DNA from 2 places in the Stenotrophomonas sp. GW821-FHT01H02A genome. Region 2 is predicted to be linked to the other one. Evidence: riboswitches for the same ligand, from Rfam matches in the RefSeq annotation. Region 2 holds a riboswitch; the other holds the start of a gene.

Region 1 (5,595 bases), on a different contig from region 2:
ACCGGGAAGCTCAGGGTCGGGGCATGGAAGCCGAAATCGATCAGGCGCTTGGCCACGTCCTCGGCGCCGATGCCGGAGGTCTTCTCCAGCGGACGCACGTCCAGGATGCACTCGTGGGCCACCAGGCCGTTGCGGCCGGTGTACAGGGTCTTGAAGTGCGGGGCCAGGCGCTTGGCGATGTAGTTGGCGTTGAGCAGGGCGACCTGGGTCGCCTTGCGCAGGCCGGCGGTGCCCATCAGGGTGATGTACATCCAGCTGATCGGCAGGATCGAGGCGCTGCCGAAGCTGGCCGCGCTGACCATGCCCACATCGCCTTCGCCGCCCAGCACCTTCGGCAGGAACGGAGCGAGGTGCGACTTGACCGCGCACGGGCCGACGCCCGGGCCGCCGCCGCCGTGCGGGATGCAGAAGGTCTTGTGCAGGTTCAGGTGCGAGACGTCCGAGCCCCACTTGCCGGGCTTGGCCACGCCGACCAGGGCGTTCATGTTGGCGCCGTCGGTGTACACCTGGCCGCCATGCTTGTGCACGATCTCGCAGATTTCCACCACCTCTTCCTCGAACACGCCATGCGTGGACGGGTAGGTGATCATCAGTGCGGCCAGGCGGTCGCTGTACTTCTCCGCGTTGATGCGGATGTCGTCCAGGTCGACGTTGCCGTTGGCGTCGGTCTTGGTCACCACGACCTTCATGCCGCACATCTGTGCCGAGGCCGGGTTGGTGCCGTGGGCCGAGTCCGGGATCAGGCAGACGTCGCGATGGCCTTCGCCGCGCGAGCGATGGTAGGCGCGGATCGCCAGCAGGCCGGCGTACTCGCCCTGCGCGCCGGAGTTCGGCTGCAGGCTGACCGCGTCATAGCCGGTGCATTCGACCAGCATCGCTTCCAGGCCGTCGATCAGTTCCTTGTAGCCGGTGGCCTGGTCGGCCGGGGCCAGCGGATGGATGTTGGCGAACTCCGGCCAGGTCACCGGAATCATCTCGGCGGTGGCGTTGAGCTTCATGGTGCAGCTGCCCAGCGGGATCATGGTGCGATCCATGGCCAGGTCCTTGTCCGCCAGCGAACGCAGGTAACGCAGCAGTTCGTGTTCGCTGTGGTGGGTGTTGAACACCGGGTGGGTCAGGAAGTCGCTGGTACGCACCAGGCCGGCCGGCAGCGCATCGGCGGTGGCGGCGTCGAGGGCATCGACATCCACCGTGGCGCCGAACAGCTGGCCGAGCGCGACGATGTCGGCGCGGGTGGTGGTTTCATCCAGGCTGATGCCGACCGCATCGCTGTCGATCGCACGCAGGTTGATGCGCGCCGCGGCGGCCTTGGCGTGGATCGCCTTGGCGTCGACATCCTTGACGTGCAGGGTGTCGAAGAAGTGTTCGCCGACATTCACGCCGGCGCCGCGCAGTGCGGCGGCCAGGATGCTGGCCAGGCGATGGGTGCGGCGGGCGATGCGGGTCAGGCCTTCCGGGCCGTGGTACACGGCATACATCGAGGCCATCACGGCCAGCAGCACCTGCGCGGTGCAGATGTTGGACGTGGCCTTCTCGCGGCGGATGTGCTGCTCGCGGGTCTGCAGCGTCAGGCGGTAGGCGGCATTGCCCTGCGCATCGACCGAGACGCCGATCAGGCGGCCCGGCATCGAGCGCTTGTACGCATCGCGGCAGGCCATGAAGGCCGCATGGGGACCACCGAAACCGAACGGCACGCCGAATCGCTGCGAGTTGCCGACCACGATGTCCGCGCCCCATTCGCCGGGGGCGGCGATCAGGGTCAGGGCAAGCAGATCGGTGGCCACCGCGACCAGGCCGCCACGCGCGTGCACGGCATCGGCCAGCGCCTGGTAGTCGCCGATATGGCCGAAGGTGTCCGGGTACTGCAGCAGCACGCCGTAGGCCTCGGCTTCCATCGCCTCGGCCGGGGTGCCCACGCGCAGCACGATGCCCATCGGCTCGGCGCGGGTGCGCAGCAGTTCCAGCGTCTGCGGGTGCACGGCGTCGTGCACGAAGAAGGTGTCGGACTTCGACTTGGCCGAGCGCTTGGCCAGGGTCATCGCTTCGGCCGCGGCAGTGGCTTCATCCAGCAGCGAGGCGTTGGCGATCTCCATGCCGGTCAGGTCCGCGCACAGGGTCTGGAAGTTGATCAGCGCTTCCATCCGGCCCTGCGAAATCTCGGCCTGGTACGGGGTGTAGGCGGTGTACCACGCCGGGTTTTCCAGCACGTTGCGCAGGATGACGTTCGGGGTGAGGGTGCCGTAGTAGCCCTGGCCGATGAAGGTGCGGAACACCTGGTTCTTGTCGGCGATGGCGCGGATCTTGGCCAGTGCCTGCACTTCGGTCAGCGACTCGGGCAGGTCCAGCGGGGCCGGCGACTTGATCCCGGCCGGGACGATCGCATCGGTCAGCGCGTCCAGCGAGGCGTGGCCGACCACGTCGAGCATCTGCGCGATTTCGGCGTCGTTGGGGCCGATGTGGCGTTCGACGAACGCGTGGCTGTGTTCAAGCTCGCGCAGGGAGGGGGTGTTCTGGGACATGGCTGGCATCTCGGAGAGTGGGCACGCACGTTCGGAAGGCGGCCGGGCCAGGGCGCGTCGCGGGCGACAGCGATCCACCGGACCTTGCGGTCTTCCTGGGTGCCCCTCTGTCCTTTTGCCTGAGAGTTTAAAAGCGCGCATCGGCGTGCTTCGTGCCCCTTCGGCGCCGGCACTCGCCGGTCTCTCCAGAGTTTTGGTACGGGTGGTATCGGGCCTGAGCGATTACGGGCGTTGCGCCTTCGGCAGCGGGTGTCCGCTTCTCCCACCATGTAGCCCGGCGATTATAGCCCAGCGCTTTCGGCCACTGGGCCTTTCCGGCACATGAATACGGGGAGGCGCAGCCGCCGAAAGCCCTGTCCGGGCATGGTGCCGGCGGCGACAAAGGCCTATGATCACCGGATCCTCGTATTCATCTGGCGCCGCCCCTTCCGGGCTGGCGCCCGCCGTGCATTGCGCATGGCCGCTGACGGAAGCCCGCATGACGCCCGCCTCACCCTCGACCCGCCGTCTGGCCCTGCTGCTCGCAGGCCTGGCGATGTTCGGTCCGTTCTCGATCGACACCATTTTCCCGGCCTTCCTGCTGCTGGGCGACCGCATGCAGGTGGACCAGGTCGCGGTGCAGCAGACCATCAGCGTCTACCTGCTGTTCTACGGCCTGATGAGCCTGGCGCACGGCCCGTTGTCGGATGCGTTCGGCCGCAAGCGGGTGATCATCGGCGGCCTGGTGCTGTTCATCGGTGCCTCGATCGGCTGCGCGCTGTCGCGCGACATGACCACGTTGCTGGTGTTCCGCGCGCTGCAGGGCGTGACCGCCGGTGTCGGCGTGATCGTCGGCCGTGCGGTGATCCGCGATCTGTACCACGGTGCCGACGCGCAGCGGTTGATGAGCCAGGTCTCGATGATCTTCGGCGTCGCCCCTGCGATTGCGCCGATCATTGGCGGCTGGATCCTGCTCGGCGGTGGCGACTGGCCGCTGATCTTCTGGTTCCTGGTGCTGTTCGGCGTGGTCCTGCTGCTGGCCACGGGCAAGTGGCTGCCGGAAACCCACCCGGTGGAAGCGCGCACGCCGCTGTCGATGCGTGAGCTGCTGCGCAGCTATGCGCGCATGGGCTCCAACCCGCGCCTGTTGCGCCTGGCTGCGGCCGGTGCGTTCAACTTCTCCGGCATCTTCCTGTACATCGCCTCGGCGCCGGTGTTCGTGATGCAGCACCTGCAGCTGGGTGAGGGTGGCTTTGCGTGGTTGTTCATTCCCACCATCGGCGGCATGACCGTCGGTTCGTTCCTGTCCGGCCGTATGGCCGGGCGGATCGTGCCGCAGCGGCAGATCGCCATCGGCTTTGCGTTGTGCGCGGTCTCGGCGCTGCTGAACTTCGGCTATGTCGTGTCGGTGCCGCAGATCGCGCTGCCGTGGGCGGTCATGCCGATCTTCCTGGGCGGTGTCGGCATGGCGCTGATCTTCCCGATCCTGGCGCTGGCCGTGCTGGACATGTATCCGCATCAGCGCGGCCTGGCCTCGTCCATGCAGATGTTCATCCAGCTGATGATCAACACGGTGGTGGCCGGCGTGGTGTCCCCGATGCTCAGCAGCAGCCCGTTGCATCTGGCGCTGGGCTACGCGGCCTTCTTCGCCATCGGTGGCAGCTTCTGGTACTGGGAGCAGCACTGCGAACGCCGCCGCGACCTGCTGACACCCATTGAGTAAGGCGCGCGTACAGATAACCGTGGGCGGAACATTCAACCCACGACATGCGGATTCCACGTGTGGAATCCGCATGTCCAGCGCCGCTATCAGCCCGCACGCATCCAGTTCACTTCGACCTTGCACTTCGGATCCGCACCGGATTTATCGAAAACAAACTCGATCTGCCCGAAATAGTACGTGGCCTGCCTCAGATCGTGGCTCTCCGTGCCCATGTCCGTGTACCAGTTGCCGTTCTGGACCAGCGAGTCGGGCGTCTCGCCTTTTGTTGACCAGTCACCTTGGTGCTGGTTGATCCGGCTTCGGATCTTGATGTTCGCCTTGTTGCCCCCCTGCTGATTGTTGCTTTTGGTGATTCGGTAGCCGTAGGTCCGCATCACGAATGCCGTCTGGCCACTGTTCAGTTTCTCCCGGCCGTAGCCGAGCTCCACTTCACCGGTGAAATTGCCCTTCTTGCAGGTATAGATGTGGGTGCCCTTGCCGGTTGCTCGGGGCGCGAAGTAGTGGTCGGACACATCGTCAATGATGTCCACGGAGGGGAAGCTGGCCGCCATGCACTCAGCATAGGTGCCCTGCCGGGTTGTCGGGAATGCCGTCACGGTCGGGCCCACGCTGCAACGCGCTTCGGTCCACGACGCGCCGTTGGATGGGCGCTCCGGCGCCCAGTAGAGCGGCTTGTTGGTGGAAATGGGGTTGAGCAGTTCCTTCTCTAGATTGAGCAGGTCGGTCAACGACAGCTCGGGTTTCGGCGGCAGCAGGGTGTCGCCGATCGGGGGGACGAACTGTGCGAAAGCGGGCGAGCTCATCGTCGCGGCGACGGCCAGGGTCAGGGTGAGCATCTTCTTCATGGTTAACGGCACCTGTTGTGAAACCAGGCCGTACTGTGCGGAATGATGCACGCCACTTGTTAGGCAAAGTTGGAAATGGTGGACTGGTTACGTCACGGCAGTGATGAGTGTCAACTATCAGGTGGGGCGTGGGTCGAATGCGTCACGCTCAATAGTGTGCGGGGTATCACGGACTGCGCGATTTCAGCAGCCGCGTCGCGATCCCGTTGCATCAGCAGCGCCGCCATTGCGGGTGCACCCAGCAGCATACGCCTTGCCTGCACAGCGCGCAGGGTTGGCAGCATTGCCATTGCCTCACCGCAGCGTATCCTGTGCGCTCGCCAGCCAGTTCGTGCTCCACGACAGCCAATACGCTCCCCTGCGGACGCCGCGTCCGCGGCAATTCAGGGTGATTGCATGGCTGCCCAGCAGATCTACCGCCTGTTCGATGTCGCGCTCAAGCAGCGCACCGTTCTCTCTCCGTCGCTGACCCGCATGGTCTTCGCTGCGCCCGATGTGGCCAACATGAAGACCGACGGGCCGGATCAGC
Region 2 (5,595 bases):
GCGTGCTGTCCACCTTCCCCGAGGTGCTCTCGCTCAAGGCGCGCCGCCAGTTGGAAAAACTGGGTGTGGAGGTGCTCACCGGTACGCCGGTGAGCGACATCAACGCCGAGGGCTTCCAGCTGGGCGAGCGCTTCGTCGAAGCACGCACCGTGGTCTGGGCCGCCGGCGTCGCCGCCTCACCGCTGGCGCGCACGCTGGACGTGCCACTGGATCGCGCCGGCCGCGTGCAGGTGCAGCCCGATCTCACTCTGGACGGTCACCCGGAGATCTTCGTGGCCGGTGACCTGGCCGCGTTGACCCAGGCCGATGGCAAGCCGGTACCCGGCGTCGCCCCGGCAGCCAAGCAGATGGGCAAGCACGTGGCGACCACGATCCAAGCGCGCCTGGCCGGCAAGCCTGCGCCGGGCCCGTTCAAGTACCAGGACTTCGGCAACCTGGCGACCATCGGCCGCATGGCCGCGATCGTCCACCTCGGTCGCCTGCAGCTCTCCGGCGTGCTGGCGTGGTGGTTCTGGCTGGCCGCGCACGTGTTCTTCCTGATCGGCTTCCGCAACCGCGTGGTGGTGCTGCTGAACTGGGCAGTGGCGTACTGGAGCTACCAGCGCAGCGCGCGGATCATCTTCGGCGATGCGCAGGACGATCGCCGGCCGAAGCGACCGCCGACGCCCTGAACGTTCGAGCCGCAACGGTGGCAGCCAGCCGTGATGCTTGGCTGCCATCGCTCAGGACGGCTCGCTGTACCGCAGCGCTCGTCCGGCAAGTGGCCTGGCTCAGTGCGTCTCGAACAGGCCCATCTCTTCCAGGCCGAGCTGCATCCTGTTGCCCTCCCTGCGGTCTGGTCGATGGTGGCCCAGACCCCGGCATCGGGTCATGCCGCGTTGCGGCAGCTCAACCCTGCGACAGACATCCCCAACCATCAACCTGGCCGCTGTAGGACACCGCCTCGCTGGCCAGCAGCCCTTCGAAGCCCGAGATGTTCTGGTGGGTTGGCAGCATCAGCGGATGCACCACCACCTGCCACGGGTATTCGTCGTTGCCCTCGTACGCGGCCAAGGACACCTTCTGGTCGTTCTTGAGCAGGTGCACGGCAAAGGCGATCGCTACATCCTGGGTCGGGAAGATCAGGGCGAAATCCACCTCGCGCGGAATCGACAGGTCGTCGCCATCCTGCAGCATGTTCCAGAGCACATCGCCATTCTCATCTTCCGGGTACAACGACAGATCGCGGGACATGGCACTCCAGGGCTTGGGCAAGCGGATCAACGAACGAGGGTCGATGGTATGCCGCCAACGAAGGCCCGAACAACCAGCACGCAGGGCTACATGGGATCGGCCAGCGCCAGCCACGCCAGCTTGCGCTCGCGCGGTTGCCGCTTGAGCTGCCATTCGGCCTTCGACGCCGCGGCCCGGTCCGGGTAGGCGCGCATCGCGAGCACCTTCACCGGCGGGTTGGCGCGCGTGTATTTGGCCCCTTTGCCGGCCAGATGCGCCTGGAAACGTGCCTCCACATCGTTGCTGATGCCGGCGTAATAGCTGCCGTTGCGGCATTCAAGCAGGTACAGGTACCAGAGGGCGGGTTCAGCGGACATACCGGGATTATCCCCCGGCGCGGGCCCGGCGGCTGCTAGAATCCGCCCCGGATGCAGGAGAGAGGCGCCGCGCTGGCGCCCGCCGAAGGCGCAGGCTCCCATAATCGCTCAGGCCGGTGGCTCGATACGCCACCAACCATGCATCCGACACGCCGATCTGGAGAGAGGTCTTCAATGACCCGCCGAAGGGGCACGTGGCCTTGGCCACCGAACTCTCAGGCAAAAGGACAGCGGGAGCGGCAACGGGATCCCACCCCACGACAGTGCAGCGGCGCTGGCGTGATGCGTGTGCGTTTCCGTCCCGCCTGACGTGTTGCCCGGAGCCACCCCCATGCTGCTCTCCCTGATCTACCTCATCGCCATCTCGGCCGAAGCCATGACCGGCGCGCTGTCGGCCGGCCGCCGCCGCATGGACCTGTTCGGCGTGGTCATCATCGCCTGCGTCACCGCGCTCGGCGGTGGCTCGCTGCGTGACATCGTGCTCGGCCATTACCCGCTGGGCTGGGTGAAGCACCCGGAGTACCTGGGCTTCACCATCTGCGCGGCGCTGATCGCGACCTGGGTGGCGCGCTGGATGCACCACTTCCGGCGTACCTTCCTGGTGCTCGATGGCCTGGGCCTGATCGCGTTCACCCTGATCGGCTGTGCGGTCGCGCGCGAGGGCGGGCATACCGTACCGATCATCCTGATCGCGGGCATGCTGACCGGTGCATTCGGCGGCGTGCTGCGCGATGTGCTGTGCAACGAGGTGCCGCTGATCTTCCAGAAGGAACTGTATGCGGTGATCACCCTGCTCACCGGTGCGGCCTACCTGACCCTGCTGGAACTCGGTGTGTCGCTCAACGCGGCGACGCTGTGGTGCCTGGGCGGCGGCTTCCTGTTCCGCCTGCTGGCAATCCACTTCAAATGGGAAATGCCGAAGTTCGTGTACCGCGACGAGGTGCATTGACGCACCTGCGGGCATGACCAAGGTCACGGGAGCTTGAGCGGCCTGGCCCTGTATCATGGCGCTCCCGTTCCACTCGAACGGCATCCAGCCACGCGGCGGTGTTGCACCCGCTGCCCCGCCAGACACCCCCTCCCCCGTTGACCTGCCGCACTCGGCCGGTCCCCATGGACGCACTGCTCCGGTGGAGGGTGCGCAGGATGCGTATGTCCGCTTCAACGCCCCCGTCGTCTCGCCGTCGTGTCGTCAATCCGTTGTTGATCGCTGCCGCTGTCGGCTTGGCCGCCATCGCTGCATGGAAACTGCTCTCGCCGGCGCCTGCCGCCGGCCCTGCCGGTGGTCCGCAGCCGACCCCGGTGCGCGTGGCTACTGCGACGCAGGAAGACCTGGTGGTGCGCCTGAAGGCGCTCGGGACGGTGACCCCGCTGCATACGGTGAGCATCCGCAGCCGCGTGGATGGCGAACTGCTGCGCCTGGCGTTCTCCGAAGGCCAGCACGTCAAGGCCGGCGAGCTGCTGGCCGAGATCGATCCGCGCCCGTTCCAGGTACAGCTCTCGCGTGCGCTGGGCACCCAGCAGCAGAACCTGGCCGAGCTGGACAACGCCGAGAGCCAGCTCAAGCGCTTCACCGAACTGCAGCGCAAGCATTTCGTCTCCGCGCAGGACCTGAGCGATCAGCAGAGCAAGGTGCGCCAGCTGCAGGGCCGTCGCCAGACCGACCAGGCCGCCGTGGATGAAGCGCGCCTGCAGCTGCAGTACACCCGCATCACCGCGCCGGTAGCCGGGCGCATGGGCCTGCGCAATGTGGATGTCGGCAACCTGGTGCGCAGTGGCGATACCGAGCCGCTGGCCACCATCACCCAGACCACGCCGATCAGCGTGCTGTTCACCGTGCCAGAGCCGGACCTGCCGGCGGTGGTCGCCGCCGCCCGCGCCAATCCGCAGCTCACCGTGGAAGCCTGGGACCGCGAGGAGCGCACCGCGCTCGGCGACGGCGTGCTCTCCAGCCTGGACAACCGCATCGATACGGCCACCGGCACGCTCAAGCTGCGCGCGCAGTTCGCCAACGCCGATGAGTCGTTGTTCCCCAACCAGTTCGTCAACGTGCGCCTGCAGGTCAGCAGCAGCGATTCGGTGGTGATCCCCAATGCCGCCGTGCAGTTCGGCAGCAAGGGCAGCTACGTTTACGTGATCGCGGCCGATGCCACCTCGCATCTGCGCAACGTGGTGCTCGGCCCGGCCGATGGCGAACGGGTTTCGGTGCGCGAAGGGCTCAAGCCCGGTGAGCGCGTGGTGGTGGAAGGCATCGACGGGCTGCGCGAAGGCGCCAAGGTCGAGGTGGTGGAGCAGGACCCGCCGCGGACCGGCGCATGAACCTCTCGCGCCCCTTCATCGAGCGCCCGGTCGCGACCACGCTGCTGATGGTGGCGCTGCTGCTGTCCGGCGTGATGGCCTACCGCCTGCTGCCGGTCGCGGCACTGCCGCAGGTCGATTACCCGATCATCCAGATCACCACGCTGTATCCCGGTGCCAGCCCGGATGTCACCACCAGCGCCGTCACCGCGCCGCTGGAACGCCAGCTCGGGCAGATTCCCGGCCTGAAGCAGATGTCCTCGACCAGTTCGGGCGGCGCTTCGGTGATCACGCTGCAGTTCTCGCTGGAGGTCGCACTCGGCGTGGCCGAGCAGGAAGTGCAGGCCGCGATCAACGCCGCCGACAGCTTCCTGCCCGATGACCTGCCGGTGCCGCCGGTGTACCGCAAGGTCAACCCGGCCGATACCCCGATCCTGACCCTGGCGGTCACCTCGCAGGGGCTGTCGCTGCCGCAGGTGCACGATCTGGTCGATACGCGCATGGCGCAGCGCCTCTCGCAGCTGCCCGGCGTCGGCCTGGTCAGCCTGGCTGGCGGGCAGCGCCCGGCGGTGCGCATCCAGGTCAATCCGTCCGCGCTGGCCGCCAACGGCCTGAGCATGGCCAGCATCCGCGCCGCGATCGGCACCGCCAACGTCAACATGCCCAAGGGCAGCTTCGATGGTCCGACCCGCGCGATCATGCTCGATGCCAACGACCAGATGCGTTCGGTGGCCGAGTACCGTGCGCTGATCCTGGCCTGGAAGGATGGCGCACCGCTGCGCCTGGGCGATGTGGCCACCATCGAAGATGGCGCCGAGAACCGTCAGCTGGCCGCGTGGTCGGGTACCACCCCGGCCGTGCTGATCAACATCCAGCGCCAGCCCGGCGCGAACGTGATCGCCGTGGTCGACCAGGTGCGTGCGCTGCTGCCGCAGCTGCAGGCCTCGCTGCCGGCGGGCGTGGACGTGGCCATCCTCAGCGACCGCACCGAATCCATCCGCGCCTCGATCCGCGGCGTCCAGCACGAGCTGCTGATCGCGATCGCACTGGTGGTGATGGTCACCTTCGTGTTCCTGCGCAACATCCCGGCCACGATCATTCCCAGCATCGCGGTCCCACTCTCGCTGGTGGGCACTTTTGGGGTGATGCTGCTGGCCGGCTTCTCGCTCAACAACCTCACCTTGATGGCGCTGACCATCGCCACCGGCTTCGTGGTGGACGATGCGATCGTCATGCTGGAGAACATCGCGCGTCACCTGGAGCGCGGCGCGACGCCGATGCAGGCGGCGTTGAAAGGCGCCCGACAGATCGGCTTCACCCTGATCTCGCTGACCCTGTCGCTGATCGCGGTGCTGATCCCGCTGCTGTTCATGGCCGACGTGGTCGGCAAGCTGTTCCACGAGTTCGCGATCACGCTGGCGGTGGCGATCGGCATTTCGCTGCTGGTCTCGCTGACGCTGACGCCGATGATGTGCGCGCGCCTGCTCAAGGCCGGCCACGCGACCCGTCGCGATGCCGATGGGCAGGAATCGTCGCAGCAGGGCGACCCGTTCGACCGTGTCGTGGCGCTCTACGATCGCCAGCTGCACTGGGTGCTGCAGCGCCAGCCGCTGATGCTGGCCGCCACCGCCGCCACGCTGGTGCTGACGGCGCTGCTGTACGTGTGGGTGCCCAAGGGCTTCTTCCCGGTGCAGGATGCCGGGCTGAT

Evidence for each region. Region 2 has a riboswitch for glycine ahead of AC07WC_RS11175 (trimeric intracellular cation channel family protein). Riboswitches for the same ligand answer to the same signal wherever they lie in the genome.
Region 1: another riboswitch for glycine. It lies ahead of gcvP (aminomethyl-transferring glycine dehydrogenase); the one in region 2 lies ahead of AC07WC_RS11175 (trimeric intracellular cation channel family protein).

Annotation. Positions count from the first base shown of each region.
Region 1 is NZ_JBWKWI010000002.1:285,241-290,835, reverse strand. Features, by position in the region: gene gcvP (aminomethyl-transferring glycine dehydrogenase) at 1-2,519, opposite strand, end outside; glycine riboswitch at 2,617-2,718, opposite strand; gene AC07WC_RS04700 (multidrug effflux MFS transporter) at 2,998-4,221, shown strand; gene AC07WC_RS04695 (hypothetical protein) at 4,308-5,066, opposite strand; partial or broken gene AC07WC_RS04690 (siderophore-interacting protein) at 5,142-5,595, shown strand, end outside.
Region 2 is NZ_JBWKWI010000006.1:155,752-161,346, reverse strand. Features, by position in the region: gene AC07WC_RS11190 (NAD(P)/FAD-dependent oxidoreductase) at 1-671, shown strand, start outside; gene AC07WC_RS11185 (ribonuclease E inhibitor RraB) at 889-1,233, opposite strand; gene AC07WC_RS11180 (GIY-YIG nuclease family protein) at 1,320-1,589, opposite strand; glycine riboswitch at 1,634-1,716, shown strand; glycine riboswitch at 1,737-1,828, shown strand; gene AC07WC_RS11175 (trimeric intracellular cation channel family protein) at 1,921-2,538, shown strand; gene AC07WC_RS11170 (MdtA/MuxA family multidrug efflux RND transporter periplasmic adaptor subunit) at 2,742-3,908, shown strand; gene AC07WC_RS11165 (MdtB/MuxB family multidrug efflux RND transporter permease subunit) at 3,905-5,595, shown strand, end outside.